DNA from 4 places in the Methylobacterium sp. 37f genome. Region 3 is predicted to be linked to each of the others. Evidence: predicted binding sites of a transcription regulator. Region 3 holds the regulator's gene; each other region holds the start of a gene.
What was found. Region 3 encodes PhoB, which activates phosphate uptake and scavenging genes when phosphate is short. Its sites were predicted from a motif close to TGTCATNNANCTGTCAT; they were not measured.
Positions count from the first base shown of each region.

Region 1: a site for PhoB is predicted at 2,509-2,525, ahead of J7U37_RS09865 (ceramide glucosyltransferase). Genes of this name have one in related genera too.
Region 2: a site for PhoB is predicted at 4,416-4,432, ahead of ppk2 (polyphosphate kinase 2). Genes of this name have one in related genera too.
Region 4: a site for PhoB is predicted at 1,174-1,190, ahead of J7U37_RS17715 (Orn/Lys/Arg decarboxylase N-terminal domain-containing protein). Genes of this name have one in related genera too.

Region 1 covers NZ_JAGHKN010000011.1:95,099-103,307, forward strand. Annotated here, with positions in the region: gene J7U37_RS09850 (PAS domain-containing protein) at 1-556, shown strand, start outside; gene J7U37_RS09855 (histone deacetylase) at 612-1,514, opposite strand; gene J7U37_RS09860 (FAD-dependent oxidoreductase) at 1,539-2,483, opposite strand; gene J7U37_RS09865 (ceramide glucosyltransferase) at 2,640-3,896, shown strand; gene eat (ethanolamine permease) at 3,994-5,370, shown strand; gene J7U37_RS09875 (type 1 glutamine amidotransferase) at 5,409-6,314, shown strand; tRNA gene J7U37_RS09880 (tRNA-Leu) at 6,342-6,426, opposite strand; gene J7U37_RS09885 (YqaA family protein) at 6,892-7,473, shown strand; gene J7U37_RS09890 (disulfide bond formation protein B) at 7,476-7,964, shown strand; gene J7U37_RS09895 (DUF1178 family protein) at 7,977-8,209, opposite strand, start outside.
Region 2 covers NZ_JAGHKN010000029.1:12,821-21,029, forward strand. Annotated here, with positions in the region: gene J7U37_RS17745 (histidine kinase dimerization/phosphoacceptor domain -containing protein) at 1-781, opposite strand, end outside; gene J7U37_RS17750 (patatin-like phospholipase family protein) at 1,208-2,392, shown strand; gene J7U37_RS17755 (ABC-F family ATP-binding cassette domain-containing protein) at 2,518-4,158, shown strand; gene J7U37_RS17760 (hypothetical protein) at 4,178-4,306, opposite strand; gene ppk2 (polyphosphate kinase 2) at 4,473-5,390, shown strand; gene J7U37_RS17770 (enoyl-CoA hydratase) at 5,510-6,304, shown strand; gene J7U37_RS17775 (DMT family transporter) at 6,349-7,335, opposite strand; gene minC (septum site-determining protein MinC) at 7,494-8,159, opposite strand.
Region 3 covers NZ_JAGHKN010000003.1:160,433-168,641, reverse strand. Annotated here, with positions in the region: gene pstA (phosphate ABC transporter permease PstA) at 1-580, shown strand, start outside; gene pstB (phosphate ABC transporter ATP-binding protein PstB) at 636-1,454, shown strand; gene phoU (phosphate signaling complex protein PhoU) at 1,548-2,273, shown strand; gene phoB (phosphate regulon transcriptional regulator PhoB) at 2,297-3,001, shown strand; gene J7U37_RS03425 (matrixin family metalloprotease) at 3,021-3,980, opposite strand; gene J7U37_RS03420 (SDR family oxidoreductase) at 4,175-4,981, opposite strand; gene J7U37_RS03415 (MFS transporter) at 5,136-6,533, opposite strand; gene J7U37_RS03410 (alpha/beta hydrolase) at 6,680-7,699, shown strand; gene J7U37_RS03405 (NAD(P)-dependent oxidoreductase) at 7,725-8,209, shown strand, end outside.
Region 4 covers NZ_JAGHKN010000029.1:4,515-11,182, forward strand. Annotated here, with positions in the region: gene J7U37_RS17710 (CorA family divalent cation transporter) at 90-1,118, shown strand; gene J7U37_RS17715 (Orn/Lys/Arg decarboxylase N-terminal domain-containing protein) at 1,239-3,599, shown strand; gene J7U37_RS17720 (GNAT family N-acetyltransferase) at 3,599-4,207, shown strand; gene J7U37_RS17725 (hypothetical protein) at 4,257-4,472, opposite strand; gene J7U37_RS17730 (helix-hairpin-helix domain-containing protein) at 4,562-5,215, opposite strand; gene J7U37_RS17735 (ABC transporter ATP-binding protein) at 5,396-6,668, shown strand, end outside.

The DNA.
Region 1 (8,209 bases), on a different contig from region 3:
CACCGGGCTCGGGCTGTCGCAGGTCTTCGGCTTCGCCAAGCAGTCGGGCGGCGACATCGCGGTCATCAGTACGGTCGGGGCGGGAACGACCTTCACGCTCTACCTGCCGGAAATCGAGCCCGACCAGGTCCCGCCCACGGCCGCCGGCGTGATCGAGCATCCCACCGTGTCGGGGGACGGCCTGCGCGTCCTTCTCGTGGAGGACAACCTGGAGGTGGGCCGTATCGCCCGCCAGATCCTGGAGGATTTCGGCTATCTGCCGACCTGGCACACCGACGCCGAGAGTGCGCTGGCGGATGTGGAGCGTGAAACCACACCCTTCGACATCGTCGTGTCGGACGTGGTCATGCCCGGCATGGGCGGCGTGGCCCTGGCTCAGGAGTTACGGCGCCGCCGGCCGGATCTGCCAGTGCTGCTCGCCTCGGGATACAGCCACATCCTGGCCCAGGAGGACGCGCACGGCTTCGAGCTTCTGCAGAAGCCCTATTCGGCCGAGCAGCTCGGCCGGACGATCAACCGGATCGTCGCACGGCAGGTAGCGCTGTCGGAACCTTAGGCAAGGAACCGCTCCCGCCGCTCGGCCTTGCGCCGGCACGTCGCGCGTCGCGACGTCAGGCTGCCTGCTCGGCCATGGCGGCGAAGACCAGGGCGTGGCGGGCCGCCAGGGCGTCGATGTCCGTGGAATAGCCGCCGCCGATCACCCCGACCAACGGGATGCCGCGGCGGCGGACGGCTCCCACCACGTACCGGTCGCGCGCCAGGAGGCCGGCATCGGTCAGGTCGAGGCGCCCGAGGCGGTCGTCGCGGTGGGGGTCGACGCCGGCATTGTAGAACACGAGGTCGGGGCGGATCGCATCGAGGAGCGGTCCGACATGGGCCTCCAGCACCGCGCGGTATCCGGCATCGTCGACGCCATCGGGCAGGCCGACGTCCCGGTCGCCGGCGATCTTGCGGGTCGGGTAGTTCTTCTCGGCGTGGATCGAGAGGGTGAAGAGATCGGGGGTGCCGCTGAGGCAATCGGCGGTGCCGTCGCCCTGGTGGACATCGCAATCGATCACCAGGGCGCGGGCGATGGTGCCCTCGGCATGCAGGGTGCGGGCGGCGACCGCCACGTCGTTGAAGATGCAGAAACCAGCCCCGGTCTCGCGTCGGGCATGATGACTGCCGCCGGCCGTGCTTCCGGCGATCCCGTGCGCCAGGGCGAGGCGGGCGGCCAGGAGGGTGCCGCCGACGGACGCGCAGGAGCGGTCGACCACCGAGGCGCCGACCGGAAGGCCGATGCTGCGCTCGATTTCGCGGGACACGTCGAGGGCGAGCACGGCCTCGACGTAGGCGCGATCGTGAGCGGCGGCGAGAAGCGCGGCCCCGGCCGGCTTCGGCCGGACGAAGCCGTGCGGCGCGAGGCCCTGCTCCACCAGCAGTTCGGCCAGGCGCCCGTATTTCCGCATCGGGAAGCGATGCCCCTCCGGCAGGGTCGCCTCGTAGGCCGGGTGGAAGACGATGGGCAGGCTCATGTGGCAGACCTCACGACACGCGCCTCACGCCAGTTCGGCGACGAGGCGGTCGGCCAGGGCCAAGCCGCTGTCGTAGGCGGCCTCGACGCGCGGCCCGAGGCAGCCGTCACCGGCATAGCCCAGGCGCTCGCGCGGGTCGTAGAGGCAGGGTTCGCCGCAGGTCTCCTCGACGAGGGCGTAGCGCCAGCGATGGCCGCGCCCCTGTCCGGCGACCGGCATTCCGAAGAGGACGGACAGGGCCGAGATCAGTCGTGCCGCCGCCGCCTCGGGCGCGTCCTCCAGGTGGGTCCTCGACCAGTCGGGCGTGGCATGGACGGTGAAGGCGGGCTTCCCGCTCGGCCGGCCGGGCTTCGTAGCCTCGCGAAAGATGGCCGCGACCGGTCCTCCCGCGGGTCGCAGGACGTCGCCCGCGAAGGGAAGGTCCCGCGCGCAGGTCAGCATCAGCGACCAGCAGGGTGCGTAGGTCGCCCGCTCGATCGTCGGCAGCACGAGTCCGCTCGTGGCGAGGAGGCGCGACGCCTGAGGCCCTGGCAGCGTGAGCACGACGGCCTCGAACACCCGCGGTTCGAGACCCTCGGCCAGAGCCAGGGTCCAGCCGCTCGACACGCGCGACAGGCCCGTGACGGTGCGGCCGACATGAACCTCGAGACCGCCGAGGAGATCGCGCACCGGCGCGGTCATGTCGGGCACGGCCGTGAAACGGTCAGGACCATCCCAGGGCGCCACGAGGCCGCGGCCCGCCCAGGCGGCGAGCCGCGCCCCGAAGGCGGAGCCATGTGCCCGCAGAACCTGGGCGCCGTGATCGAAGCGGAGCCCGGTGTCGCGATCGCGCCGGTTCGCCATGCGGCCGCCGACCTGACGGCCCTTGTCGAACAGGGTGACGGCGAGGCCGGCCTCGATCAGGCGGCGCGCCGCACTCGCCCCCGCCATCCCGGCTCCCACGATCGCCACATGCGCCGGTCTCGCCACGCCCGCCCCCTCCGTTCCCCCGGGTTGTCATACGACTGAAGCATCGCGGCTGTTAGGGGCGCTGGGACGGTCGGGGACGCGGCGCGATGTCCATCCCGCGATCGGTCGCGTTTCGGGTCTGACCAACGGGAGATGTCGCGGATGTGGGATCAGGCGATGCGGGACTTGTCGGAGCCGGGCGCTGCGGTCGCTCTGGCGTTCTGCGCCGCCCTGACGCTGATCAACCTGGTCGGGATCGCGGTGGCGGCCGTCCGAATCGGGCGGCGCAACGGTGCCTCGGTGTTCCCCCAGGGCGCGCCGGTGTCGCTGGTCCGGCCGGTCTGCGGCGTGGAGACCTTCAGCGAGGAATTGCTGACCCGCGGCTTTCGGCTGGTGCATCCGTCCTACGAGCTGATCTTCTGCGTCGCCGATGAAGGCGATCCCATCGTACCGCTGGTGCGTCGGCTGATGGCGGCGCATCCGCAGGTCCGGTCCCGCCTGATCGTCGGCGACGAGCGCATCAGCGACAATCCGAAGCTCAACAACTGCGTGCGCGGCTGGGAGGCGGCCCGCCACGACTGGGTCGTGCTCGCCGATTCGAACGTGGCGATGCCGCCGGACTACCTGCAGCAATTGCAGGCGGCCTGGCGTCCGAACACCGGCCTCGTCTGCTCGACGCCGATCGGAGCGCGGCCCGAGGGCCTGTTCGCCACGGTGGAATGCGCATTCCTGAACACCCTCCAGGCGCGCTGGCAATATACCGGCGAGGCCCTCGGCCTCGGCTTCGCCCAGGGCAAGAGCATGCTTTGGCACAAGCCCTTCCTGGAGGCACGCGGCGGCATCCGCGCCCTGGCGGCCGAGATCGCCGAGGATGCGGCGGCGACCAAGCTCGTGCGCGCGGCCGGGGCGCGCGTCCATCTCGTGGCCGCTCCGTTCGACCAGCCCCTCGGGCGCCGCACCCTGGCGGAGATCTGGTCGCGGCAGTTGCGATGGGCGCGCCTGCGCCGGGTCACCTTCCCGCTGTTCTTCGCGCCCGAGATCGGCTGCGGACCGCTCCTGCCCTTCGGCATCGCCCTCGCGGCCGCCCCCTCCCCGGCGCTCGCCGGAAGCCTGCTCGCGCTGACCGGGCTCTGGTATGCGGCCGAAATGGCGCTGGCCGCCCGGGCGAAGTGGGTCCGGGGCCCCGGTCTCCTCCTGGGCTTCATCATCCGCGATGCCCTGATCCCATTCGTGTGGACCAGCGCCTGGCTACGCGGCGCGGTTCTCTGGCGAGGCAATGCCATGAACATCCGGACGACGATGGACCTCCAAACAACGAGGGACCTCCGAACAACGAGGGACTCGCGGACCACCATGGAGATCGCACCGCCGAACACCGGTGCCGCGACACGCAGCCCCTGGCGTCGCCTGTGGCCCCGGGCCAGCACAGCCTGACGGTGCCCGCTCGAGTCGCATCTCCCTGCCGTCACGGCGGCAGCGCTCTTGCTTAGGCTCCGCGGTCCGCACCGGGCGGACAAAAGGGGCCAGGGCGATGCAGACCGAAACCAGCGGGCTCCATAAGGGCCTCAACGCCTTCCATCTCTGGGGCATCGCCGTCGGACTCGTGATCTCGGGCGAGTATTTCGGCTGGAGCTACGGCTGGGCTTCCGCCGGAACCCTCGGCTTCCTCATCACCACGATCGCGGTTGCGGCGATGTACGTCGCCTTCATCTTCAGCTTCACCGAACTCACCACCGCGATCCCGCAGGCCGGCGGCCCCTTCGCCTACAGCCGGCGCGCCTTCGGCCCGGTCGGTGGCTGCATCGCCGGCTACGCGACGCTGATCGAGTTCGTCTTCGCGCCGCCCGCCATCGCGCTCGCCATCGGCGCCTATCTCAACGTGCAGTTCCCCGGCCTCGACCCCAAGCACGCGGCGCTCGGCGCCTACGTGGTCTTCATGACCCTCAACATCGTCGGCGTGCAGATCGCCGCGACCTTCGAGCTGTTCGTCACGATCCTGGCGGTGGCCGAACTCCTGGTCTTCATGGGCGTCGTCGCCCCGGCCTTCTCCTGGTCGAACTTCGCCGCCCACGGCTGGGCCGGCACCGACACCTTCGGACTGCCGGCGATCGGCGGCCTGTTCGCCGCGATCCCGTTCGCGATCTGGTTCTTTCTCGCCATCGAGGGGGTGGCGATGGCGGCCGAGGAGGCCAAGGATCCGAAGCGGACCATCCCGATCGCTTACATCACCGGTGTGCTGACCCTGACGGCCCTGGCCTTCGGTGTGATGATCTTCGCTGGCGGCTCGGGCGACTGGCGGGCTCTGAGCAATCTCAACGACCCCCTGCCCCAAGCGATGAAGACGGTGGTCGGCGAATCGAGCGGCTGGCTCCACATGCTGGTCTGGCTCGGCCTGTTCGGCCTCGTTGCCTCGTTCCACGGCATCATCATGGGCTACTCGCGGCAGATCTTCGCCCTGGCCCGCGCGGGCTTCCTGCCCCGTGGCCTCGCCCGGGTGCACCCGCGCTTCCGCACGCCCCACATCGCCACCCTCGCGGGGGGCGTGGTCGGCATTGCGGCCATCTACAGCGACAACCTGGTAACCATCGCGGGCCAGTCGCTCACCGCCAGCATCGTCACCATGGCGGTGTTCGGCGCCCTGGTGATGTACGGGATGAGCATGGCGAGCCTGTTCCGCCTCCGCCGGGCCGAAGCGGACCTCGCCCGCCCCTACCGCGCCCCGCTCTATCCCGCCGCGCCCGCCTTCGCGCTGGTGATGGCGGCGGTCTGCTTCATCGCCCTGGTGATCTACAATCCGGCGATCTTCGCGATCTTCCTCGGCGTGATGGTCCTGGCCGTGCTCGCCTCGAAGTGGCTGGCGACCCCAGACGCGGCGGTGGGTGGGCCGGTTTGCGATCCGGTGTTGTGAGGGCGTCTCGCGACGTTCGATGCGCTGGACAACGTGCCATGAAGATCGCGATCCTCGAAGCCGGCGCACCGCCGGAGCGGCTGTCCGACCGCTTTCCGGGCTACGGCCGGATGGCGGCCGATCTGCTCGGGCCGGCGTATGACTGCACCGTCTTCCGCGTGAACCAGGATGTCTGGCCCGCCAATTCCGTCGCCTACGATGCCACCCTTGTCACCGGCTCACCGGCGGGGGTTTCCGACTCCCTGCCCTGGATCGCGACGCTCATCGCGTACCTGCGCCGCCTCGATCCGAACAAACCGCTGGTTGGGCTCTGCTTCGGCCATCAGGTCATGGCGGACGCCTTCGGCGGGCGTGTCGAGAGGTCGCCGAAGGGTTGGGGCCTCGGCTTGCACGCCTACGACATCTATCACGCGGCGGCCTGGATGGACGGTGAGGGGCGCATCGCCGCGCCGGCCATTCATCAGGACCATGTGGCCGCTGCGCCACCAGCGAGCCGGACATTGGCCGGCAACGCCTTCACGCCCCACGGCATCATCGCCTATGCCGACCGGCGCGCCCTTTCCTTCCAGTTTCACCCGGAGTTCGCGGTCGCCTATGCCCGCGCCCTCATTGCTGACCATCGCCCGGACGACCTCGACGAAACCCTTCGGGCCCAGGCCCTCGCCTCCTTCGACGCGCCCGGCGATGGTGCGCGGATCGGAGAATGGATTCAGCGTTTCCTCACGGATCGTACCGGCGCGGACCAGGTGAATTCCGGTGATTCCCTCTCGCCCTCTAAGCACGCGTTGGACGAAGACTGGACGACCCTGCACGAACACGGCAACTCGAGCGAATCGAGGATGCTCACCCGGCCGCCGATCACCTCACCCGAGGGGAGGACTGCCTTCCGATCCTGCACGGGCAGCGCGCCGACTTACCGCGGGTCCAAGACCGGCGGGCCATGAACTGGGCGACCGGTGGGATCGAACGAGTGGTGCGGGCGGTCGGAATCGAACCGACACTCCTTGCGGAACCGGATTTTGAGTCCGGCGCGTCTACCAGTTCCACCACGCCCGCAACGCTCGCGTCATGGCACACCTTCTTGGTTTCGGCCAGTGGCGATTTCTTGCCAGCAGGGTGATCGCATATGACGTTTCACGCCGCCGGCGCCTCCACCCAGCATCGCATCATCCCGAAACCGCGCAGCGAAACCTACGATCCAGAAAGACAGGTGGTGCAGAGCCTTCCAAGGTCGGCGGCTGTGGATTTCGGGTTCGCCTGCGGCGCCCCGCAATGACACCGGTGTCCCTATGCGGTCACCCTGTCTCGCAAGCCGCTGCTTGCGAAGCGTTTCTTGCGAGGCATATCCTGCGAAGCGTTTCTCTGAAGCCGCTCACCCTGCGGCGGACCGCCTGATCCTCGGCGGGCTCGGGTTCCCCAGTGAACCAATTTCTCCGCGTTGCGGTGCGCGCGCGCTCGCCAGCGGTGGCGCCGTGTGATCAAAGGACGCCGCCCGCCACCTCCAGCCTTTCCGGACCCCTCATGATCCGTCGCCTCTACGAGTGGATCCTCGCGCTCGCGGGCAAGCCTTCGGCACCCTACGCCCTCGGAGCCGTGGCCTTCGCCGAAAGCTCGTTCTTTCCGGTTCCGCCCGATGTGATGCTGGTGCCGATGGCGGTGAGCCGGCCCGACCGCGTCTGGTTCTACGCCCTGATCACCACCCTCGCCTCCGTGGTCGGCGGTCTCGTCGGATACGCCATCGGCGCCCTGCTGTTCGACTCGGTCGGACAATGGGTGTTCCGGGTCTATGGCCTCGCCGACAAGGCGGCGACCTTCCAGGCCTCCTATGCCGAGTACGGGCACTGGGTGATCCTGCTAAAGGGCCTGACGCCGATCCCGTTCAAGCTCGTGACCATCACGTCAGGCTTCGCCCATTACGATCTGTTCTGGTTCGTGATCCTGTCGCTCCTGACGCGCGGCGCCCGATTCTTCATCCTGGCGGGACTTCTGGGCCGCTACGGCGTTCAGATCCGGGGGGTGCTCGACCGGCACCTCAACGTGGTGGCGGCGATCGCGATCGCGGTGATCATCCTCGGATTCGTGATGTTCAAGGTGCTTCTGTAGACATGGACGACACCTCGCTCCTGCGCTTGCGCCGCGCCGCCCTGTTGGTTCTCGTCGGGTCAGTGCTGACCCTGGCCGGCGCCTGGTACTTCCAGTGGTGGCTCGGCTACGTGCCATGCAAGCTGTGCCTGACGGAGCGGATTCCCTATTACGCGGCCATCCCGCTCGCGCTTCTCGGACTGTTCCTGCCGGCCTGGGGAGCGCGCCTCGTGCTCGGGCTGGCAGCTCTCGGGTTGCTCTACGGGGCGGGCCTCAGCGTGTATCATGCGGGCGCGGAGTGGAACCTGTGGGCCGGCCCCACCGATTGCGGGGGTGGTGCCGGCGCCAATCCGGCCGCAGTCAGTGATTTCCTCAATGCCCTGCAGAGCACGCGGGTGGCCGATTGCTCGACGGCGGCCTGGCGCCTGTTCGGCATCTCGCTCGCAGGCTGGAATGCCCTGATCGCCTTCGCGCTCGCCTCGGTGTCCGGAACGGCCGCGCTGAAGCGCTGAAGCGCTGAGGCCTCAGTGCCGGTCGTCGGATCCCGGCGGGAGGGGGAGGACCGCGATGCCCTCGTCGAGGAGGGAGCGGGCCTCGTCCAGACTGGCCTCGCCGTAGATCGCACGGGTCTCCGCCTCACCATAATGTTGGCGTCGGGCCTCCTCGGGGAAGCGACGACCAACATCGTCGGCGTTTCGGGTCGCCTGCTCGCGTAGGGCTTGCATCATCGCGCGCAGGCGCTGCTCCGGTTCGGTCA
Region 2 (8,209 bases), on a different contig from region 3:
CCAGGTGCAGGGTGATGCCGGCATGGCCCGAGCCGCGCACGAGGTCCGTGGCGAGTTCCCGGGTGAATTCCGCGACGTCGAAGCGCTCCACGTCGCGCGACTGGTACAGGCGCTTGTGCACCGTGCCCAACGCCTCGACGCGCGTGAGCATCGACTTCATCGCGTCGCGGGCCGTCGGATCGGTGATACTGCGGGTCTGCATGGTGAGGAGTGAGGCCACCATCTGCAGGTTGTTCTTCACCCGGTGGTCGACCTCGTGGACCAGCATGGTCTTGGCCGCCAGGGCATCGGACAGTTCCCGCGTCCGCCGCGCGACCTCGCGCTCGAAATGCTCCTTCTCGTTCTGCGTCCGCATCTGCGCGTCTACCCGGTCGGTGACGTCGAGCTGCGAGGCGAAGAAGAAATGCAGGTCCCCGCCTTCGGTGATCACCGGGCTCATGTACAGCGCGTTCCAGAACGGGCTGCCGTCCTTGCGGTAGTTCAGGATGTCGATGGCGATGTCGCGCCGGGCATCGACCGCGGCCCGGATCTGCCCGATGGCGTTCGGGTCGGTGTCCTGTCCCTGCAGGAAACGGCAGTTCTGCCCCATGATCTCGGAGCGCTCATAGCCCGAGAGACGCAGGAAGGCGTCGTTGACGAAGACGATCGGGTTGTCGTCGAGGCGCGGGTTGGTGACGATCATCGCCATACGGGTGGCACGGATCGCGGCGGCGAAGGGATCGCCCTTGCCGCCCTCGACCCTGAGGTCGCTCGTGAGGTGCCACGCGTCGTCTCGTTCCATCGTCTCTCGCCTCGTCCTCGTCCCGCTGACCCGTGGGGCCTTCCCGCCCGCGCCGACCTCGTCACGACCGTCGACGGCATGCGGGCGACACGGCTGACCCGCGCGGGGCGATCAGTCGGCGTGGGCAGGCTTCACGATGGTAATAGGGACGTCGGATCACCACGGCGGCGGACAACCGCTGCCGTACGGTGCTCCAACGGCTTCGCCCCTTGGAAGTTCATTTGACATCCCCGCGCGCCGGGATCGCGGTTTTCCGCACGCGCGCGTGGCGAATGTCGGCGGACGCGCTCGGATTGCTGCGCGAATGCCACACCCCGCATCTGTCGCGAGGCTTGGCCGCAAGACGACAACTGCCAAGCTGCTTTTCCCGTGCTAGGATTACCCCGGGGTTGGGCCTCCGGAATTCTGGCAGTGGACATCTCGAACATGCGTCGTCTCCGATGGGCTCGGGCGGGCTTTGCCCTGCTCCTGGCCGGACAGCTCGCAGCCTGTGGCTCCACGCCGCGCATTCCCTATACGGCCGATGAGGCCGCCGCCGCCGTGCTGCCGGGGCTCGATCCGAATGTCCGCGCCTACGCGGATGCCTCGGAAAAGACCTTCACCGAGATGTCGGCGCGGCCCGAGAACAGCCGGGTTCCGTTCGCGTACCTGGCGCTCTCGGGCGGCGGCGGCGACGGGGCCTACGGGGCCGGCCTGCTGAACGGCTGGACCGAATCCGGCAAGCGTCCCGAGTTCTCCCTGGTCTCCGGCGTCTCCACGGGCGCGCTGATCGCGCCCTTCGCGTTCGTCGGGCCGGAATACGACGCCATTCTGAAGGACATCTACACCAGCGGCATCGCCTCGACCCTGGTGCAGTCGCCGAGCTTCGCCAACGTGCTGTTCGGCTCCGGCCTGTTCGGGGACGGGCGCCTGCGCGACCTCGTGCGCCGCTACGTCACGCCGGACCTGCTCACGGCCATCGCCGCGCAGCACGCCAAGGGCCGGCGCCTCCTCGTGGTGACGACGAATCTCGACGCCCAGCGCGCCGTGATCTGGAACATGGGCGCCATCGCGGCCAGCGGCGGACCGGCCGCCCTCGACCTGTTCACGGACGTGCTCACCGCCTCGGCCAGCATCCCGGCGGTGTTCCCACCCCAGCTCATCGACGTCCAGGCGGCGCAGCGCACCTTCCAGGAGATGCATGTCGACGGCTCGGTGGTGACGCCGGTGTTCACCCTGCCGCAATCGTTCCTGCTGCGCGATGCCCGCTTCAAGGCGGGCGCCAAGTCGGACATCTACGTCATCATCAACGGGCGCCTGGAGCCGGAATTCGATCTCGCTCAGAACAACACGCTCTCCATCGTCGAGCGTTCGTTCACCACCGCCAGCCGCGCCCGCAGCCGCGCCACCCTGGCCTCGACCTACGCCTTCACCCGCGGCAACGGCATCGGCTTCAACCTCGCCTATATCGATGAATCGGCGCCCAACACCTCGACGGCGCGCGGCTTCGACACCGGCTACATGCGCAGCCTGTACGAGACCGGGTACCAGACCGGCCGCACCGGGACCTTCTGGCGCAAGACCGTGCCGGTCGCGCCCCTGGTGAAGGCGTCGGTGGTCGCGGCCCAGTAATGCGCGTCGCACGAGGGGGTCGGATGCGTGCCGCCCCCCTCGCGCTCCATGGTGCGCTGCGATAGAGCGAAGGCATCGCGTCAGGGTTCATTCGGTGCCCGCGCCCCCGGCGAGCCCCCCCCGCAATGATCCAGATCGAAGACCTCACCTTCAGCGCCTGGGGCCGACGCTTCTTCGACCGTGCCAGCGTGGCGGTGCCGCCCGGCTCGAAGGTCGGGCTCGTCGGTCGCAACGGCGTCGGCAAATCGACCCTGTTCAAGATCATCCTGGGCGAGCTGCAGCCCGACGGCGGCGCCATCCTGCTGCCGAAGACCGCCCGCGTCGCCTCCGTCGACCAGGAACACCCCGCGACCCCGGTCAGTCTGATCGACACGATCCTGGCGGCCGACGTGGAGCGCGATGCGCTGAACACCGAACTCGAGACCGCCGAGCCGGAACGCCTGGGCGAGATCTATGCCCGCCTCATCGAGATCGATGCCGACCGGGCCCCGGCCCGGGCCGGCGAGATCCTGGCCGGCCTCGGCTTCTCGGTGGAGGACCTGACCCGTCCGATGGCGGAGTTCTCCGGCGGCTGGCGCATGCGCGTGGCCCTCGCTGCGGCGCTGTTCGCCGAGCCGGACATGCTGCTCCTCGACGAACCGACCAACTACCTCGATCTCGAGGGCGCCCTCTGGCTGGAAGCCCGGCTCAAGCGCTATCCGCACTCGGCCCTGATCATCAGCCACGACCGCGAGCTGCTCAACAATTCGGTCGATGCGATCCTGCACGTGGCCGGAGGCAAGCTCGAACTCTACACCGGCGGCTACGACGATTTCGAGAAGCGCCGGGCCGAGAAGGCCCGTCTCCAGGCCTCGACCAAGCAGAAGCAGGAAGCCGAGCGCGCCCATCTGCAGAGCTTCATCGACCGCTTCAAGGCCAAGGCCTCGAAGGCCGCGCAGGCGCAGTCCCGCGTCAAGCGCCTCGCCAAGCTGGAGCCGATCGCCACCACCATCGAGGAGCACGTGGCGCCGTTCCACCTGCCTTCGCCGAAGCGCCCCCTGGCGCCGCCGCTGATGCACCTGACCGACGCCACCATCGGGTATGGCGACGATGCGCCGGTCCTGCGCGACCTCAACCTGACCCTCGACGTCGACGACCGCATCGGGCTGCTCGGGGTCAACGGCGCCGGCAAGTCGACCTTCGCCAAGATGGCGGCGGGCGCGCTCCAGGTGCGGGACGGGCGGATGGTGCGGGAAGGGCGGGTGCAGGTCGGCTGGTTCCACCAGCACCGGATCGAGGCCCTCGACCCGAAGGACACCCCGCTCGCCATCATCCGGCGCGAGCGTCCCGACGACAGCGAATCGGGGAGGCGCGCCAAGCTCGCGAGCTTCGGGCTCGGGTTCGACAAGCAGGAGACGACAGTGGACGCGCTCTCGGGAGGAGAGCGGGCGCGCCTGCTCCTCAACCTCGTGGCCATGCAGGCGCCGCACCTGCTCATTCTGGACGAGCCGACCAACCACCTCGATATCGACAGCCGGAGGGCGCTCCTCGACGCGCTGAACGATTACGGCGGGGCGGTCATCCTCATCACCCACGATCGCTCGCTGATGGAGCTGGTGGCGGATCGCCTGTGGCTGGCGGCCGACAACACGGTCAAGCCGTTTGCCGGGGACATGGACGATTACGCGAAATTCGTGCTCGACCGGACCCGTGCCGGTCAGCGCGCGCCCGGGCAGGGCCGCGAAAAGTCGGGTCGCGACAAGAAGTCCAAGCGCCGGGCGGCCTGAGCCGCCCGGCTTGCAGGCTTCACTTCCGGAGGATCTTGGTCACGAGGCGGCCGAGGGGTGTGCCGGAATCGTAGTTGCGGTCGTCGCGGACCACGGGACGGTCCTCGTTGCCGAGGAGCTTGGTGACGATGCGTCCGATCAGGCTCATGGTGTGACCCTCTTGCGATGTGGGGCGCCGGGCAGGAACGGCGCAGCTTGACCATCAACACGCAGGGGCCGGCGGACGTTCCCTCCGGGCCGCCAGCCCGTATCCGGCCTGTCATACAACCGTGATCTAAGCCCCTCGGTTTCCACGGCAGGGTCTGGGGTCGGGCATGGACAGCGCGCAGCGGGCAGCGGAGGTCGAGGCGATCCGCCGCGAGGTGGCGGACGATTTCGACGAGGAACTCGAACTCGAGATGGAGGACGAGCGCCTGGAGCGACTGGCCGACGAACTCGGGCAGCCAGCCCGTCCGCCCGGCCTCGACCGCAAGGTCTACTTCCGCGAGCTGTTCCGGCTGCAGCACGAGCTGGTGCGGCTGCAGGACTGGGTCCAGGCCCACAAGCTGCGCGTCGTCGTGATCTTCGAGGGCCGCGATTCCGCCGGCAAGGGCGGCGTCATCAAGCGCATCACCCAGCGGTTGAACCCGCGCGTCTGCCGGGTCGCGGCGCTGCCCGCCCCGAGCGAGCGCGAGCGCACGCAATGGTACTTCCAGCGCTACGTCTCGCACCTGCCGGCCGCCGGCGAGATCGTGCTGTTCGACCGCTCCTGGTACAACCGCGCCGGCGTCGAGCGCGTGATGGGCTTCTGCTCCCCCGACGAGGTGGAGGAGTTCTTCCGCTCGGTGCCCGAATTCGAGCGCATGCTGACCCGCTCGGGGATCGTGGTGCTGAAATACTGGTTCTCGATCACCGACGAGGAGCAGGAATTCCGCTTCAACATGCGCATCCACGATCCGCTGAAGCAGTGGAAGCTGTCCCCAATGGACGTGCAGTCCCGCCGCCGGTGGGAGGATTACACCAAGGCCAAGGAGGACATGCTGGCCCGGACCCACATCCCGGAAGCGCCGTGGTGGGTGGTCGAGGCCGTCGACAAGAAGCGCGCCCGTCTCAACTGCATCAGCCACCTCCTGGCGCAGATTCCCTACGGCGACGTCGAGCATCCGCCCGTGCACCTGCCGGATCGCGAGCGCCACGAGGACTACATCCGCCACCCGGTTCCGGCCGCGATGTTCGTGCCGCCCGTGTTCTGAGGACGCTGATTCGAAGCCGGCCGCTTGCACGGACCGAGTGCTCCGGGCGAGAGGGTGTGGGACGCTTCCACGCCTCTCGCCCGCCAGTCCTCCGTCCAGCCCCCGTCCAGGTATCCGGCATGACCAGCACCGACGAACTCCTCTTCACGGCCGAGGGCGGCATCGCCCGCCTGACGCTGAACCGGCCGCAGGCGCGCAATGCCCTCACCTTCGGCATGTACCAGGGGCTGATCGATCACTGCGCCCGGATCGAGGCCGATACCGGCATCAAGGCGCTGATCATCACGGGCGCGGGGGCCAAGGCCTTCGCGGCGGGCACCGACATCGCCCAGTTCCGGAGCTTCGAGACCGCCCAGGACGCGATCGACTACGAGCGCTTCATGGACCGGGTGATGGGCGCGCTGGAGCGGCTGGCGGTGCCGACCATCGCGGCGATCGCCGGCGCCTGCACCGGCGGCGGCGCAGCCATCGCCGCCGCCTGCGACCTGCGCATCGCCACCCGCGACGCCAAGCTCGGCTTTCCCATCGCCCGCACCCTCGGCAATTGCCTCTCGCTCGGCAACCTGCGCCGGCTCTCGGCCCTGATCGGCCCGGCCCGGGTCAAGGACATGATCTTCACCGCCCGCCTCGTCGGCGCCGAGGAGGCGCTGGCCATCGGGCTCGTCGGTGAAGTGGTGGCCGATGCCGACGCGCTGGCGGCGCGGTCCACGGACCTCGCGACCCTGATGGCCGGCCACGCGCCGCTCACCCTGCGGGCGACCAAGGAGGGCCTGCGGCGCCTCCAGGGCGAGGATGCGACGGGGGCCGAGCGTCCCGGCGACGACCTCATCCGCCTCTGCTACACCAGCGCCGATTTTCGCGAGGGCATGGAGGCCTTCCTGGCCAAGCGGCCGCCGAACTGGACCGGCCGGTAGGAACGGCGATCGCAGCCGATCCGCGCCCGTGCCCAACGGACCGTTCAGATGTCTCGCCCCAGATCGACCCCGGGAGGATCGGAAGGCTTGCCTGGCTGCGGTCGACCAAATCGCGACAGGCAATCACGTCTCAACAGGCGACCATCGATGGCCGCAAGGCCGCAGCCGATGAGGGCCATGCCGAGGTAGTGCCGGAGATCCAGGCGCTCGCCCAGCACCAGGGTGCCGAGCAGGATGGCCGAGACCGGAATCAGGAACGTGACGAGCAGCAGGTTCGTCGCTCCCGCCGTCGCCAGGATGCGGAAATAGAGCACGTAGGCCAGGGCGGTGGACAGGGTGGCGATGCCCAGCACGGCCCCCCAGACCGGCAGACCCGGCATCGCCAGCGTCCACGGCCGATCCACCACGAGGGCGATGGGGAGCATCAGGAGCGTCGATGCCGTGACCTGCCCTGCCGCCGTTGCGACCGGCGGGACGCCCATCCGCTTGAAGCGGCGCCCGAAGACGCCCGCCACCGCGTAGGAGAGGGCTGCGGCCAGAACCGCGATCTGCGCCAGGACGTTCGTCCCGAGAGCGGTCAGCAGGGCAGGCCCGATCATGACGGCAACCCCGCCCAGGCCGACGAGAACGCCCGCGAGCCGGTTGCCCGTCATCCGTTCGTCCGAGGTCGACAGGTGGGCCACCGCAACGGCGAAGAGCGGCGTCGTCGCATTCAGGATGGCGGCAAGCCCGGAGGCGATGTGTGTCTGTCCCCAGACGATCAGGCAGAACGGCAGGACGTTGTTCAAGAGCCCCATGCCGGCGAACGCTGTCCAGACCGCGCGCGTGCGGGGCAGGCGCGATCCCGTGAGCGGCAGGGCGAGGTTGAGGACGAGGGCCGCCACGCCGACCCGAAGGACGACGAGGGTGAAGGGCGGCAGCGCCTGGAGCGCGATACCGGTGAAGAAGAACGATCCCCCCCAGAGCACCGACAGGGCGAGCAGCATCGCCCACTCGGGCGCGGACAGGGTGTGAGGGACGGAGCGGGGCACGGCGGAGGTCCTTCCGACTTGATCCTGCTCCCGCCTACGACGCGCCGCGCCGGCACGCCTCCCGTTCCTTGCTCCGCAATCCAGAAGAGGCGCGCGTGCGATCGATGCCCGTTATCCGTGTGGAACAGGCCCGAACGGCCCGCCCCGCTGCGCCGCGGCTATTCCAGGCCCGCCACCTTGATCGCGTCGCCCTCGAGCCGGACCTGGGCCGGCAGGCCGCGCTGGACCGGGCCGAGATCATCGGCCGTGCGATACAGGCCGTCGATGGCGATGAGTTCCGGTTCGAACTTGCGGCAGGTGATGCGGGCGTCCGGGTTGCCCGCCGCCCCGGCGATCGCCCGACCGCGCAGGGCGCCGTAGACGTGGAGCGAGCCGCCGGCGATCACCTCGGCGCCCGAGGCCACCGAGCCCATCACGGTGATGTCGCCCTCCAGGTGCAGGATGGTCTGGCCGGAGCGCACCGGGGCATCGAGGATGAGCGAGCGGAACGGCGCCGGCGCCGACGGCATCACCGGCGCGTCCGCCTCGGCGTCCGGCGTCGCCTCCGGGGTGGGAACCGCGTCGACCGGACGCCCCCCGGCCGGGGGCGGCGGCAGGCCGGCGCCGAGCTGGCCCGGATCGGCTCCCTCGATGCCCATCACGGCGACGTCGCGGGCGGCGAGATCGGCCACCAGGGCGACGAGGGTTTCCCGTTCGAGCCCGAGTCCGGCCACGTCGAGGATGACCGGGCGCCCGACGAAGAAGGCGGGCGAGCGCCGGGCCAGCGCGTCGAGTTCGGCAAGCCACTCGGAGACGGGCAGCACCGGGGCGAGCACCAGGGCCATGAAGGAACGGCCGCGAAAGCGGATCGGGGGACGTGTTGAGCTTGCGGTCA
Region 3 (8,209 bases):
CACCTTCCTGGCCGAGTACGGCCGCAACTCGAAGCTCGCCGATGTCATCCGCTTCCTGAACGACATCCTTCTGTCGGCGCCCTCGATCCTCATCGGCCTGTTCGTCTACACCCTGATGGTGCGCCCGATGGGCTCCTATTCGGGCTGGGCCGGCGCCGTGGCGCTCGCCATCATCGCCACCCCGGTCATCGTGCGCACCACCGAGGACATGCTGCGCCTCGTGCCCTCGACCCTGCGCGAAGCCGGCGCGGCGCTCGGCGCGCCGCCCTCCATCGTGATCAAGAGCATCACCTGGCGCGGGGCCAGCGCCGGCATCGTCACCGGCATCATCCTGGCGCTCGCCCGCATCGCCGGCGAGACGGCGCCGCTCCTGTTCACGGCGCTCAACAACAACAGCTGGTTCTCCCCCAACTTGATGGGCGGCGTCCCGAACCTTCCGGTGATGATCTACCAGTTCGCGCTCTCGCCCTACCAGAACTGGCAGCAGCTCGCCTGGGCCGGCGCCCTCCTGATCACGGTCACGATCCTCGCCCTGTCGATCGTGGCCCGGTTCGTCATCAAGACCGAGCGGTCGCGCTGACCTCCAGCGCCCCGCCTCCCGCTTCCTCCCCTTCGCTCGACAGGATGCTGAACCGATGAACGCCGCCCCCGGGATCACCTCCGCGCAGCTCACCGGACGCCACAAGGCCGACGAGACCTCGCCGATCCGCATCGCCGTCAAGGACCTGAACTTCTATTACGGCAGCTTCCACGGCCTGAAGTCGGTCAACCTCAACTTCCACGACCGCCAGGTGACGGCGCTGATCGGCCCGTCCGGCTGCGGGAAGTCGACCCTGCTGCGCACCTTCAACCGCATCTACAGCCTGTATCCGGACCAGCGGGCGGAGGGCGAAATCCTCCTCGACGGCCAGAACGTGCTGGATTCCAACGTCGACCTGAACGAGCTGCGCTCGCGCATCGGCATGGTGTTCCAGAAGCCGACGCCCTTCCCGATGTCGATCTACGACAACGTCGCCTTCGGCCTGCGCCTCTACGAGAAGCTGCCCAAGGCCGACCTCGACGTGCGCGTCGAGGAATCGCTCCGCAAGGCCGCCCTCTGGGACGAGGTCAAGGACAAGCTCAAGCAATCCGGCATGGGCCTCTCCGGCGGTCAGCAGCAGCGCCTCTGCATCGCCCGCACCGTGGCCCAGCGCCCGGAGGTGATCCTGTTCGACGAGCCGACCTCGGCCCTCGACCCGATCTCGACCGGTCGCATCGAGGAGCTGATCGAGCAGCTGCGCTCGGAATTCACCATCGTCATCGTGACCCACAACATGCAGCAGGCGGCGCGCATCTCGCAGTTCACCGCCTTCATGTATCTCGGCGAACTGGTGGAGTTCGGACCCACCACGCGCATCTTCATGAATCCGGAGAAGCGCCAGACCCAGGACTACATCACCGGCCGCTTCGGCTGATCCGGTCCACGCCAGACCCCATGCCAGAACCCATGCCAGATCCCATGCCGTGGCGGGCACCGGACAGGCGGGCCCGACCGAGGAGTGCGACCCATGCCCGACCACATCGTCAAATCCTACGACACGGATCTTGAGAACCTGCGCCGCTCGATCTCCGAGATGGGCGGCATCGCCGAGAAGATGATGACCGAGGCCGGCGAGGCCCTGGTGCGCCGCGACTCTCCCCTAGCTCAGGCCGTCATCGCGGCCGATACCCGCCTCGACACCCTTCAGCGCGAGATCGAGGAGCGGGCGATCCTGCTGATCGCCCGGCGCCAGCCGCTGGCCATCGACCTGCGCGAGACGGTGACGGCGATCCGAGTCTCGAACGATATCGAGCGCATCGGCGATCTCGCCAAGAACGTCGCCAAGCGCGTCGTGGCCATCGCCGACCAGATCCAGCCGCAGAAGATCGTCATCGGCGTCCAGCACATGAGCGACCTCGTGCAGGAGCAGCTCAAGGACGTGCTCGACGCCTATGCCAGCCGCGACATCAAGGCGGCGCTCGACGTCTGGGAGCGCGACGACGCCATCGACGCGCTCTACAACTCGCTGTTCCGCGAACTCCTGACCTACATGATGGAGGACCCGCGCAACATCTCGTTCTGTACCCACCTGCTGTTCGTGGCCAAGAACATCGAGCGCATCGGCGATCACACCACCAACATCGCCGAGACGATCCACTACCTGGTCACCGGCGAGAACCTGCTGGCGGAGCGGGAGCGGCCCAAGAACGACGCGTCCAACTACGCCACGGTGGACATGCCCGGCGCGGCCTGATTCCGCCTGATCGAAAGCGCACGATGAGTACGCGTATCCTGATCGTCGAGGACGAGGAGGCCCTGACCCTCCTCCTCCGTTACAACCTCGAGGCCGAGGGCTTCATCGTCGATTCCGCCGCGCGCGGCGACGAGGCGGACCTGCGCCTGCAGGAGCAGGTCCCCGACCTTGTCCTGCTCGACTGGATGCTGCCGGCCCTGTCGGGCATCGAGCTGTGCCGCCGCATCCGGGCCCGGCGCGAGACCGAGCGCCTGCCGGTGATCATGCTCACGGCGCGCGGCGAGGAGGGCGACCGCATCCGCGGTCTCGGCACGGGCGCCGACGACTACATCGTCAAGCCGTTCTCGGTGCCGGAACTGCTGGCGCGGGTGCGCGCGCTGCTGCGTCGGGCCAAGCCCGCCCACGTGGCCAACCTGCTGGTGGCCGGCGACATCGAGCTCGACCGGGTCAGCCACCGCATTCGCCGCGAGGGCCGCGAGATCCATCTCGGGCCGACCGAGTTCAAGCTGCTCGAGTTCCTGATGCAGAGCCCCGGCCGGGTGTTTTCCCGCGAGCAGCTCCTCGACGGGGTCTGGGGCCACGACGTCTACATCGACGAGCGCACCGTCGACGTCCATGTCGGCCGCCTGCGCAAGGCCCTGAACCGTCCGCGCCAGAGCGACCCGATCCGCACCGTGCGCGGCTCGGGCTATTCCTTCGACGAGATGTTCGAGGCAGAGGGCGAGTAGGGCGGCCGTTACCACGCAGTCAGGCGAACAGCATGCCGTCGCTGGGCGCGTGCACGGTGAAGCCCTTGCCCTCGTCGATCCAGCCCGCACCGGCAGCGCCCTGGTTGATGCCGGCGGCCTCCTCGGCATTGCCGGCGAAGTGATGCTGGCCGGTCTTGGTGTTGAAGAACCGCTCCAGCGTCACGGTGCCGGGCGCGCTGGCATCCGCGTAGGCCTCGAACGCGACGCCCTCGTATTTGTAGGACGGGTTGGTCTTGATGATCTGGTCGCGCTCGCCGACGCTGGTCGTGAAGAAATGCGCGGTCGTGCCGGTGTCGAAGAACCGGAACACGTCGATGGTGTCGGCCCCCTGGCTCGGGGTCGCCCACGGGGTTCCCTCGTAGGTGAACCACGGCAGGGTCTGCAGGATCTGCGCCTTCTCGGCGCCGCTCGTGGTGTAGAAATGGTCCCCGGTCTTGGTGTCGTAGAAACGGTGCACGGCCGTGACCTCGGCCTGCACGACCAGGGCGGGCGGTGCTGCCTGAATCGGGGCGCTGCGAGCGCCGTACAGCGCCTGGACGCCCGCGATGTCGCCGGCCGCGAGGCTGGAGATGGTGGGATCCAGGATGGCGTTCATCACCTCCGGCTTGGCATTGTAGTGGTCGAGCCCGATCGCATGCCCGATCTCGTGAAGGGCGACGGCGGAAAGATCGACGTTCTGATTGCTGACGACGCGGCCCTTCGCCGTGTGCCATCCTTCTCCACTGTCGAAGGCGACGGTCACGGATTGAAGGCGCTGTCCGCTATAGGAATAGGTCGCATTCCCGACGACCTTGCCGAGACCGTCGATGCTATTCAGGGTGAGATCGATATCGGATTCGACCGTCGACACGACCTGCTGGAAGGCGATGTCGGCATAGCTCGACCAGGCGGCGAAGGCGGCCTGGATGACGCCGACGAAGCTCGCGGGAATCGTTGCGTCGAGAGCCCAGGTGACCATGCCGCCGCCTGTCCCCGCCGGACCTCGGCCCCAGCGCGGTCCCTCGAGCGCGTAATCTCCCATCTGCATCCTCCCATCGGCCCGGGAACCTCGAATGGAAGGATGACCAAATCGTTAATGACACCGCGCTTTTTTCAATCCTTTTCGATCCCGGCCCTTCTCAATCGAGTGCTCGGCTCCCTGTGACTTGGGCGTCACACGATGCTGCGCACCACGCCGCCATCGACCCGGAGGGCCGCCCCGCTGGTGGCGCTGGCGGCCGGGCTGCAGATGTAGGCCACCATGCTGGCGACTTCGTCGACGGTGGCGAGGCGGCCGATCAGCGAGGTCGGGCGATGCTCGGCCACGAAGGCGCGGCCGGCGGCATCGAGGTCGACGTCGCCGCCGCGTCCGTCGTCCTTGGCCATGCTCTTCATGAAGTCCGCGACGCCCTCGGACAGGGTCGGTCCCGGCAGCACGCTGTTCACGGTCACGCCGGAGCCGGACACGGTCTCGGCGAGGCCGCGCGCCACGGCGAGCTGGGCCGTCTTGGTCATGCCGTAATGGACCATCTCCACCGGGATGTTCACGCCGGATTCGCTGGAGATGAAGACAACCCGGCCCCAACCGCGCTGGACCATGCCCGGCGTGTAGGCGCGCGACAGGCGCACGCCGCTCATCACGTTGGTCTCGAAGAAGCGGTGCCAGTCCTCGTCCGGAATGTCGAAGAACGGCTTCGGCTCGAAGATGCCGGTGTTGTTGACCAGGATGTCGATGTCCGGCAGCCCCGCGACCACGCGCGCGGCCCCGTCCGGGGTGGAGACGTCGCCCGGCGCGCCGATGAAGGTCGCCTTGCCGGTCTCGCGCTTGAGGCGCTCGACGGCGTCGCGCACGCGATCCTGGGTGCGCCCGTTGATCGCCACCGTCGCGCCGAGCTCCGCCAGGGCCTTGGCGATGGCGTAGCCGATGCCGGTGGTGGAACCGCTGACGAGGGCGCGCTTGCCCGACAGGTCGAGTTGCATGGTGTTGTCCTCGGTGGAGCTGGCACCGGGTCAACGCGCCGGAACGGCCCTGGTGCGATCACGCCATCGGCGCGGCTCTGCCGAGGCTGGGTCAACGTTCCGAAGACCGTCTCTTCGAAGTCTCGTCTCTTCGAAGTCTCGTTTCTCCGAAGCGTCATCCTGTCTGTTGGCGCCGCAATACGCTGGCCACCGCCCCGAAGGCGGCGAGACCGACGGCGCACCACAGGGTGGCGGCCACCGGTCCGGCCGGAGCGGCGCCCTGGTGCAACCCGAAGATCACCGCCACCAGGGCGGCCCCGAAGGATTGTCCGGTCAGACGCGCGGTGGATTGCATGCCGCTGGCCCCGCCGCTGCGGTCACGCGGGGCGCTGGTGATGATGACCTTGTTGTTCGGCGACTGGAACAGCCCGAAGCCGAGGCCGCACAGGGTGAGGCGCCAGGCGATGTCGAGATGGGAGGCGTCCGACGGCAGCAGCGCGATCGCCGCGAGGCCGGTCGCCATCAGGGCGAGACCAAGGCCGCCCAGCAGCCCTGGAGCGTAGCGGTCCGCGAGGCGCCCGGACAGGGGGGCCATCACCGCGATGGCGATGGGCCAGGGCGTCATCAGGAATCCGGTCTGCGTCTCGGACAGGTGCAGCACGTCCTGAAAGTAGAAGGGCAGGGCGACATAGGCCATCATCTGCGCCCCGAACGAGGCGATCGAGGTCGCCATGGAGAGGGCGAAGGCTGGAATCCGCAGGAGATCGACCGGCAGGAGCGGACGGGTCATCCGGGTCTGCGTCCAGACGAAGACGGCGCCGACGCAGAGGGCCGCGCCGATCTCCGCCAGGGCGACGCCGCGCGTGGCCGGATCGCCGAGGCCGTCGACGCCGGTGATCAGGAGCCCGAAGGTCAGGGCGTTGAGAAGCGCGCTGCGGATGTCGAAGCGGCCGCCGCTCTTCGGCGTCGCCGGCAGGGTGCGGGCGCCGACCGCGAGGGCGATCACCCCGACCGGCAGGTTGACCAGGAACAGCCAGGGCCAAGTCGCCACCGACAGGATCGCGGCCGCCACCGTCGGCCCGGCGGCCGAGGCCATGGCCACCACCAGGGCGACGTTGCCGACGCCGCGCCCGATCAGGCGATGCGGATAGATGAAGCGCACCAGGGCGATGTTGACGCTCATGATGCCGGCGGCGCCGAACCCCTGCGCGATCCGCGCCGCCACCAGCCAGTCGAGGGTCGGGGCGAAGGCGCAGGCCACGGAGGCCGCCGTGAACAGGACGAGGCCGGTGAGGTAGACCCGGCGATAACCGAGGATGTCGCCGAGCGAGGCCAGAGGCAGCAGGGAGGCCGTCACCGCGATCTGGAAGCTGTTGGTGACGAAGATCGCCGCGGAGGGCTCCACCGCCAGATCCTTGGCCATCACCGGCAGGGCCACGTTGACGATGGCGCCGTCGAGCACCGCCATGGTCATCGCAAGGCTGATCGCCAAAAGCGCCAGCATGCGTTCGCGCACCGGCAAGCCATCCGGTACGGGCTCGGGCGAGGCGTGGCGGGGCGCGTCGACATTCATGGCCGAGGCGTGGGACGCGGCGCCGGTTTCCGCAAGGGGGCCGGAGACTCCGCGTGTCCTTTGTCACCCGGATCGGGCGGCATGCGGCCGGAACCTGCGCTATGTCAGCCGATGCGTGCGACCGCGCGCCGTTGTCGGGAACACACATGGACGCGCTCCGCTCAGTCTCCGCCCTCCTTCTGGCGGCCCAGCTCACCGTGGCACCGGCCGCCGCGCAGACGAGGGCCGACGACGCGTCTCCCCTGGGCATCGCCCTCGAAGGCTTCGCCTATCCCTATCCGGTGTTCTTCCTCGAGCGGATGCGCGACGGCGAGCGCCAGCGCCTCGCCTATATGGATGTGCCCGCCGAGGGGCAGGCCAACGGACGCACCGTCCTGCTCCTGCACGGGCGCAATTTCCCGTCGAGCTACTGGCAGCCGGTGATCCTGGCGCTCAGCCGCGCCGGGTACCGGGTGCTGGTTCCGGATCAGCTCGGCTTCGGCAAATCGGCCAAGCCCGTTGGCCCGTACACGTTCGACGCCATGGCGGCCGACACGGTGGGCCTGCTCGATTCCCTCGGGTTGCCGCGCGTCGACGTGGTGGCCCATTCGATGGGCGGAATGCTGGCGGTGCGCCTGACCCGCAATGCCCCTGCCCGCATCAACAGCCTCGTGCTCGAAGCCCCGATCGGTCTGGAGGATTACCGGTTCACCGTGCCGCCCGTCTCCGACGCGACCCTGCTGCGCCTGGAGGGCGACACGACCGCCGATTCCTACCGCCGCCAGTTGATGACGAACTATGCCCTTTCGCTGCCGTCCTCCGCCATCGAGCCGTTCGTCTCCGTGCGCGAGCGGGTCAAGGGCTCGGGCGAGTATCCGCGCTGGCTCCAGTCCTTCGTCAATTCCTACCAGGCCATCTGGGGCCAGCCGGTGGTGCACGAGATCCCGCTGATCCCGGTGCCGACCCTCTTCCTCATGGGCGAAAACGACCACAATGCCCCGGGCAAGCCCTTCGCGCCGGAATCGCTCCGGGCCGACATGGGGCGCAACGCCGAGCACGCGCGCACGTTGGCCGCTCGGATGCCGAACGGCCGCGCCGTGGTGCTGCCGGGCATCGGCCATCTCGTCCACCTGGAAGCGACGGACCAGTTCAACACGCTGACCCTCGAATTCCTCAACGGCCACTGAGACGACGCAACGCGGGAGACGGTTCATGGATGTGGGCGTGATCGGCCTCGGCCGGATGGGACGCGGCATGGCGGCGAGCCTCGTGCGGGCCGGTCACCGGGTCCGGGTCTGGAATCGCTCCCCGGCGGGGGTCGAGGGGCTGGAAGGCGTGGTGCCGGTGGCCACGGCCGCCGAGGCCTTCGCGGGCGATGCGGCGATCACCATGCTGGCGGACGACGCGGCGTTGCGCGCCGTGATCGTCGCGGGCGGTCTCCTCGACGGCGGCACCCGCCCGGGCCTGCACCTGTCGATGAGCACGATCTCGGTGGCCCTGGCCCAGGATCTGGCGGCGATCCATGCGCGCGCCGGAGTGCCCTATGTCGCGGCCCCGGTCTTCGGGCGCCCCGATGTCGCCGCGATGGGCAAGCTGAACATCGTCGCGGCGGGCGATCCCGCAGCCGTCGCCCGGGCGCAGCCGCTGCTCGATGCCATGGGCGCCCGGACCTGGGCCTTCGGGTCCGAGCCGCACCG
Region 4 (6,668 bases), on a different contig from region 3:
CCTGAAGAACGGGTTGTCATGACAGTGTCGCCCGCGCCTGCGATCCAGCCGCGACCGGCGGCGGTTTGCCGGCAACGGGGCTGCCCGCGATGCCGCGCCTTCTCACCGACGTCACCGACCTGCCGTGCCTGCTCTTCGCCATGGTGTTCGACGCCGAGGGCTGCGGGCGGCTTCTGGAGACCGGCGGCGGCCTGCCCGAGCCCGTCGCCGACGGCTTCCTCTGGCTGCATCTCGACCTTGTCGATGCGCGCCTCGACGAGCTGATCGCCGCCGGGCGCTTCGGGCCTCCGGCGCTCGCCGCTGCCACCTTCGCCCGCGACGGTCACCAGCGCGTGGTCATCGAAGGCAGCGATCTCGGCCTCGTGATCGCGGACCGGGAGCGCGAATTCGGCGGCCGCACCGCGGACGAGCCGGCCGGGCGTCTGCATTGCGTCCTGGGCGAACGCCTGCTGGTCAGCGGGCGCCGGCATGCCACCGCCGCCGCCGAGGCCGCCCGCGATGCGGTGCTGGCCGGGCGCTGCGTTCCGGCTCCGGCGGGGCTGCTGGAGCTGTTCGTCACCAGCGTCGCCGCCGCCCTCGATGCCTGCGCCCGGCGCTTCTCCGACGACCTCGATGCCATCGAGGACCGGATGCTCGACGAGGACCAGCCCGACGACCCGAAACCGCTGGCGCCGATCCGCCGGCAGGCCGTGCGCCAGCATCGCCAGCTCGCGGGCCTCAGCGCGGTGTTCCACCGCCTCGAATCCGAGACCGAGGAGGCCGACGACGCCCTGCCGGTGGCGGTGGTGAGCATGGCCGCCCGCGTGGTCCAGCGGCTCGATTCGCTCCACCGCGACATGCTGGTCCTGTCCGAACGCAGCCGCCTGCTGCAGGACGAGATCGCCGGCCGCACGGCCGCCGAGACCAACCGCCAGCTCTTCACCCTGTCGATCCTCACCGCCTTGTTCCTGCCGCCGACCCTGGTGACGGGCGTGTTCGGCATGAACACCAAGGGGCTGTTCCTCGGCGATTTCGAGAACGGCTCGCTCGTCGCCCTGGTCCTCTGCGGCCTCGCGGCGCTGGCCGTCTACGGCATGATCCGCCGCCTCGGGCTCGTCAAACGGCGTGCCGGATCGTAAGCCGGCTTTCTGTCGCACGGCCCGGAGCCTGAAAACACCGCCGCCGCCGCAGGATCGTCATCGAAGCGTCACGTCCCGTCGCGAACGGTGCGCCAACAGCCTTCTGGAGCCTTTCCCCGCATGGACTTCTTTCGCCGCTTCACCGTCCTGATGTGCGCGCCGAACTTCGATCCGGACGACCTCGAGGGTGTGCGCGTCCAGCAGATCATCGGTTCGGTCGAAAAGCTCGGCTTCGAGGTGGTACGGGCGCGCCGCGTCGAGGACGCGGCCATCGCGGTCCAGACCGATTCGGCCATCGGCTGCATGGTGGTGGATTGGGGCAAGCGCGGCCTCGACGGCAAGGCGGCCGCCCTCATCAACCTCATGCGCAAGCGCGGGCTGGAAATGCCCATCGTGATCATGGTCCGCCGCAAGCGCCTGGAGGACATTCCGGTCGAGGTGCTGGACTTCATCGACGGCTACATCTTCCTCGCCGAGGAAACCCCGGACTACATCGCCCGCGGCCTGGTGAGCCGGGTCAAGCAATATGCCGAGACCCTGAAGACGCCGTTCTTCGGCGCGCTGGTCGACTACGCCGAGCAGGGCAACCAGCTCTGGACCTGCCCCGGCCACAACGGCGGCATCTTCTACAACCGCTCGCCGATCGGGCGCATCTTCGTCGAGCATCTCGGCGAGGCGGTGTTTCGCGACGACCTCGACAACTCGGTGCTCGATCTCGGCGACCTCCTCGTCCACGAGGGGCCGGCCCTGAAGGCGCAGAAGGAGGCGGCCGTCATCTTCGGGGCCGAGAAGACCTACTTCGTCCTCAACGGCACCTCGGCCTCCAACAAGATCGTGCTCTCGGCCCTGGTGGCGGAGGGCGACCTCGTGCTGTTCGACCGCAACAACCACAAGGCCGCGCATCACGGCGCCCTGTTCCTCGGCGGCGCGATCCCGGTCTTCCTGGAGACCGACCGCAACGCCTACGGGCTGATCGGCCCGATGTACCACGAAGCCCTTGACGAGACGCGCATCCGCGAAAAGATCCGCGACAACCCGCTGATCACCGACCCGGAGGCCTGGCGACGCGAGCGGCCGTTCCGCGTGGCCGTGGTCGAGCAATGCACCTACGACGGCACGATCTACAACGCGCAGATGATCCTCGATAAGATCGGGCATCTCTGCGACTACATCCTCTTCGACGAGGCCTGGGCGGGCTTCATGAAGTTCCACCCGCTCTTCGCCGGACGCTTCGCCATGGGCCTGAAGGGCCTCGACGAGACCTCGCCCGGCATCATCGCCACCCAGTCGACCCACAAGCAGCTGGCGAGCTTCTCCCAGGCCTCGCAGATCCACACCAAGGACAGCCACATCCGCGGCCAGACCCGGCGGATCGAACACCGGCGCTTCAACGAGACCTTCCTGGTCCACGCCTCGACCTCGCCGTTCTATCCCCTGTTCGCCTCCCTCGATGTCGGCGCGCAGATGATGAAGGGCCGCTCCGGCGTCGTCCTGTGGGACGATACCATCCGGCTCGGCATCGAGTGGCGCAAGAAGGTGCGCGCTATCCGCCGCGAGTTCGAGGAGAAGGAGGGCGATCCGCTCAAGCGCTGGTTCTTCGACCCCTTCGTGCCGGACACGGTCAAGGGACCGGACGGCCGGGTGCCGTGGGAAAGCCTCTCGACGGACGAGCTCGCCAGCAACGTGAAATATTGGGAGCTGACGCCGGGCGCCGACTGGCACGGCTTCACCCACGTGGCGCCCGACTACGCCATGACCGACCCCAACAAGCTCACCGTGCTGACGCCGGGCTTCAACCGGCACACCGGGGAATATGCCGAGCATGGGGTTCCGGCGCCGATCGTTGCCCAGTACCTGCGGGAAAACCGCATCGTGCCGGAAAAGAACGACCTCAACTCGCTGCTCTTCCTGCTGACGCCGGGCGTCGAATCCTCCAAGGCCGGCACGCTGATCTCGGGGCTGGTCGCCTTCAAGCGCCTGCACGACGACAACGTGCCCCTCGAGGAGGCGATGCCCGAGTTCGTGCGGCGGCGGCCCAACCGCTACAAGGGCGTGCGCCTGCGCGACCTCTGCGCCGACTTCCACGCCTTCCACCGCGAGCACGGCACCAGCACGCTCCAGCGCAAGCAGTTCGAGCCGGGCCACCTGCCCGAGATGGTGATGACGCCGAAGGAGGCGGTCCAGCAGCTCACCCGCAACAACGTCGATTACGTTCCGATCGCGGAGGCGGAGGGTCGTGTGGCGACGACCTTGCTTCTGGTCTACCCGCCGGGCATCGGCACGGTGCTGCCGGGCGAGCGATTGGACGAGCGGGCCAAACCCATGCTGGACTACTTCAAGATGTTCGAGCGCTCCGCGAACCTGTTCCCGGGCTTCGAGGCCGAGATCCAGGGCGTGTTCCGCGACGTCGATCCGGATGGGACGATCCGGTTCCACACCTACGTCATGCGAGAGCCCCGCGTCATGCGCGAGAGCCGCTGATGGCGGGCGCGGCCGAGAGTGATCCCGACCTCGTCATCCGGCCCTCGTCGGATGCCGACGTGCCCGACATGGTGGACATCTACGCCCATCACATCCGGCGCGGCGTCGGCGATGTCGGGGATTTCGAGGCGGACCCGCTCCACCCGGACGACCTGAAGAAGCGCCGGAAGGCCATGCGCAAGAAGCGCCTGCCGCACCTCGTGGCCGACCGCGACGGGATCGTGGCCGGCTACGCCTACGCGGTTCCGTTCCGCAAGCGCCCGGCCTACCGCTACACCCTGAAGCACTCGATCTATGTCCACCACGAGCACCTGAACGCCGGGATCGGCCGGCGCCTGCTGCCGGCGCTGATCGAGGCCTGCGCGGCGGGTGGATACCGCCAGATGATCGGCTACATCGACGCGCAGAACGAGGCGTCCCTGCGCCTCCACGAGGCCTGCGGCTTCGTCCGCGTCGGGCTGCTGCCGGCGGTGGGCTACAAGTACGGGCGCTGGAGCGACAGCGTCATGGTCCAGTGCGCGCTCGGCACGGGGTCTTCCGACCAGCCCGGCACCTGGACGCGCCCGGTGGAAGCCGTCGTCGCCGAGCACGACTGGATCGGCAAGTAGGGGGCGGATGCGGACGCGCCGAGGCGCGTCGCAGGTTCGCCGCCCCGGCCTATTGCTGCGTCCGGTTGATCAGCGCCTGAAGCGCCCGGGCGACCGCCTCGCTGACGTTCTTGCGGTACTTGCGGTGGACGAGCTGACCGTTGTGATAGATGTCGTGCTCGACATAGAGCTTCTCGCCGTCCCAGCGGACGATGTTGTCGGTCTCGGTGGTCTCCTCGACGCCGAGATCCTCGCGAAAGGTAACGCCCCCGGCTTGCGCAAACATGGCTCGTCCCTGGTGATCGAAGCGGCTTTCCGGCTTCCTGGGCTGGCATTGTAGGCAGGCGCCGCGCGGTGCGCTACCCGAAACGGGTTTCAGCGCACCGTGACCTGATCCTTGATCCGCTCGTACACCGCGCGGCTGAGGACGCGCTTCGACAGCAACTCGCCGACGGAGGCATAGGGGCGCTTCTGCGCGATCGCGCGTCCGATCATGCCGCCGCCCCTGAGGGCGTTCAGCTCCGAGACGCTGCCCGTATTGAGGTCGATCACCGCCACGCCGCGCGGTCCCGCCGTTTCGGCGGCGTTGTCGATGGCCTGCTCGCCGGTGATCGGCGACGCCGGGCGGGCAGCGTCCCCGTTGCTGCGGCCGGGCGAGGGTGAGGCGGGCGGCGAGGAAGGCGGAAAGGCAGGCATCCGCGCGTCGGCGGTTGGAGTGGGAGCCGGGGCGGCCATCGGCGCCGTGGTCGGGGCTGGTGGTGATGGCGCGGCGGGCAAGGGCGATGCCTGCGGCGCGGGGGCCGGCACGACAGGGCTTACCGGCCGCGTCACCGCCGGCGGGACCACCGCCTGGGTTCCGGCCTTCCCGACGGAGGGCGGAGGAGTCACGGTCCGCGTCTCGGCCGAAGACTCGGTCGCTGTTTCGGTCGCGCCGTCCCCATGCGGCCGGAGAAACTGGATGATCCCGGCAAGGACAGCCGCCACCACGATCAGGATGCCGACCCGCAGGATCGCTGAACCGCTGAGCATCGTGGGCGGCCTCGCCTTGGTGAACATTCGGTGACGACTACCATAGGGCGCAAAGCCACGTCTCGCCGTCGAACCCTCTGTCCTCAAGAGCTTAGGGCCTCCGGCTGCGACACGGACGCGGCCTGGACGCGACGCGAACGGGATCGACGGGGGCACTGGTCCCGGTCATGGTCCCGCTCGATGCTCGAACGTCTTGCCCTTCCCTCCGCGTGGACCGCGCGCCTCGGCGCCCTGCGCCACGTGCCGGCCCTGTTCCGCCTGGTCTACGCCGCCAGTCCCCGCCTGCTCATGGCGAGCCTCGGCCTTCGCCTCGCGCGGGCGAGCCTGCCCGTCGCCATGCTCTACCTTGCCAAGCTCATCCTCGACGCGATCGTGGCCGAGCATGCCCGGCCCCACCCGGGCGGCCTCGGCCCGGAAGCCTGGCTGGCCGATCCGGCCCTCCGGCACCTCGCCCTTCTGGTAGCGGCGGAGTTCGGGCTCGCCATCCTGGCCGACCTCCTGGGGCGGGCCAGCACCCTCGTCGACGGGCTGGTGGCCGACCTCTACGGCAATGCCGCGACCCTGAAGCTGATGCGCCACGCCGCCGATCTCGACCTCGAGCAGTTCGAGGACAGCACGCAGCAGGACCAGCTGGAGCGGGCGCGCCGTCAGGTCACGGGCCGCTCGAACCTTCTGTTCCAGCTCTTCGGCCAGGGCCAGGATCTCATCACCCTGGTGGCCTTCGCCCTCGGCCTCGTGGCCTTCGCGCCCTGGCTGATCCTGCTGCTCGTGGTTGCCCTGGTGCCGGCCTTCCTCAACGAGACCTACTTCAACCGCGAGGGCTACCGCCTGGCCTGGACGCGCACGCCGGAGCGGCGCGAGATCGACTACCTGCGCTTCCTCGGGGCCAGCGTCGAATCCGCCAAGGAGGTGAAGCTGTTCGGCCTGAACGGCTACATCGCCGAGCGCTACCGGGGACTCGCCACCAAGCTCGTGGCCGACAACCGCGCCCTGGCCCTGCGCCGGGCCGGCTGGGGCGGGGCCTTCGCCGCCCTGGGGACGCTGGCCTACTATCTCGCCTACGCCACCATCGTCTGGCGCACGGCGGCGGGACAGTTCTCGATCGGCGATCTCGCCTTCCTGGCCGGCTCGTTTCAGCGCCTGCGCAGCCTGATCGAGGGCCTGCTGCTGGGCTTCTCGCAGATCGCCGCGCAGGCGCAGTACCTCGACGACCTGTTCTCGTTCTTCGGGGTGGTGCCGGCGATCCGCTCGCCCGCGATCCCCGCGCCCCTGCCGCGCCCGATCCGGAGCGGGATCGTCTTCGAGGCGGTCGGCTTCCGCTATCCCGGCACCGAAACCTGGGCGGTGCGCAACCTGAGCTTCCATCTCGCGGCCGGCGAGGTGCTGGCCCTGGTGGGCGAGAACGGCGCCGGCAAGACCACCATCGTGAAGCTGCTCACCCGGCTCTACGACC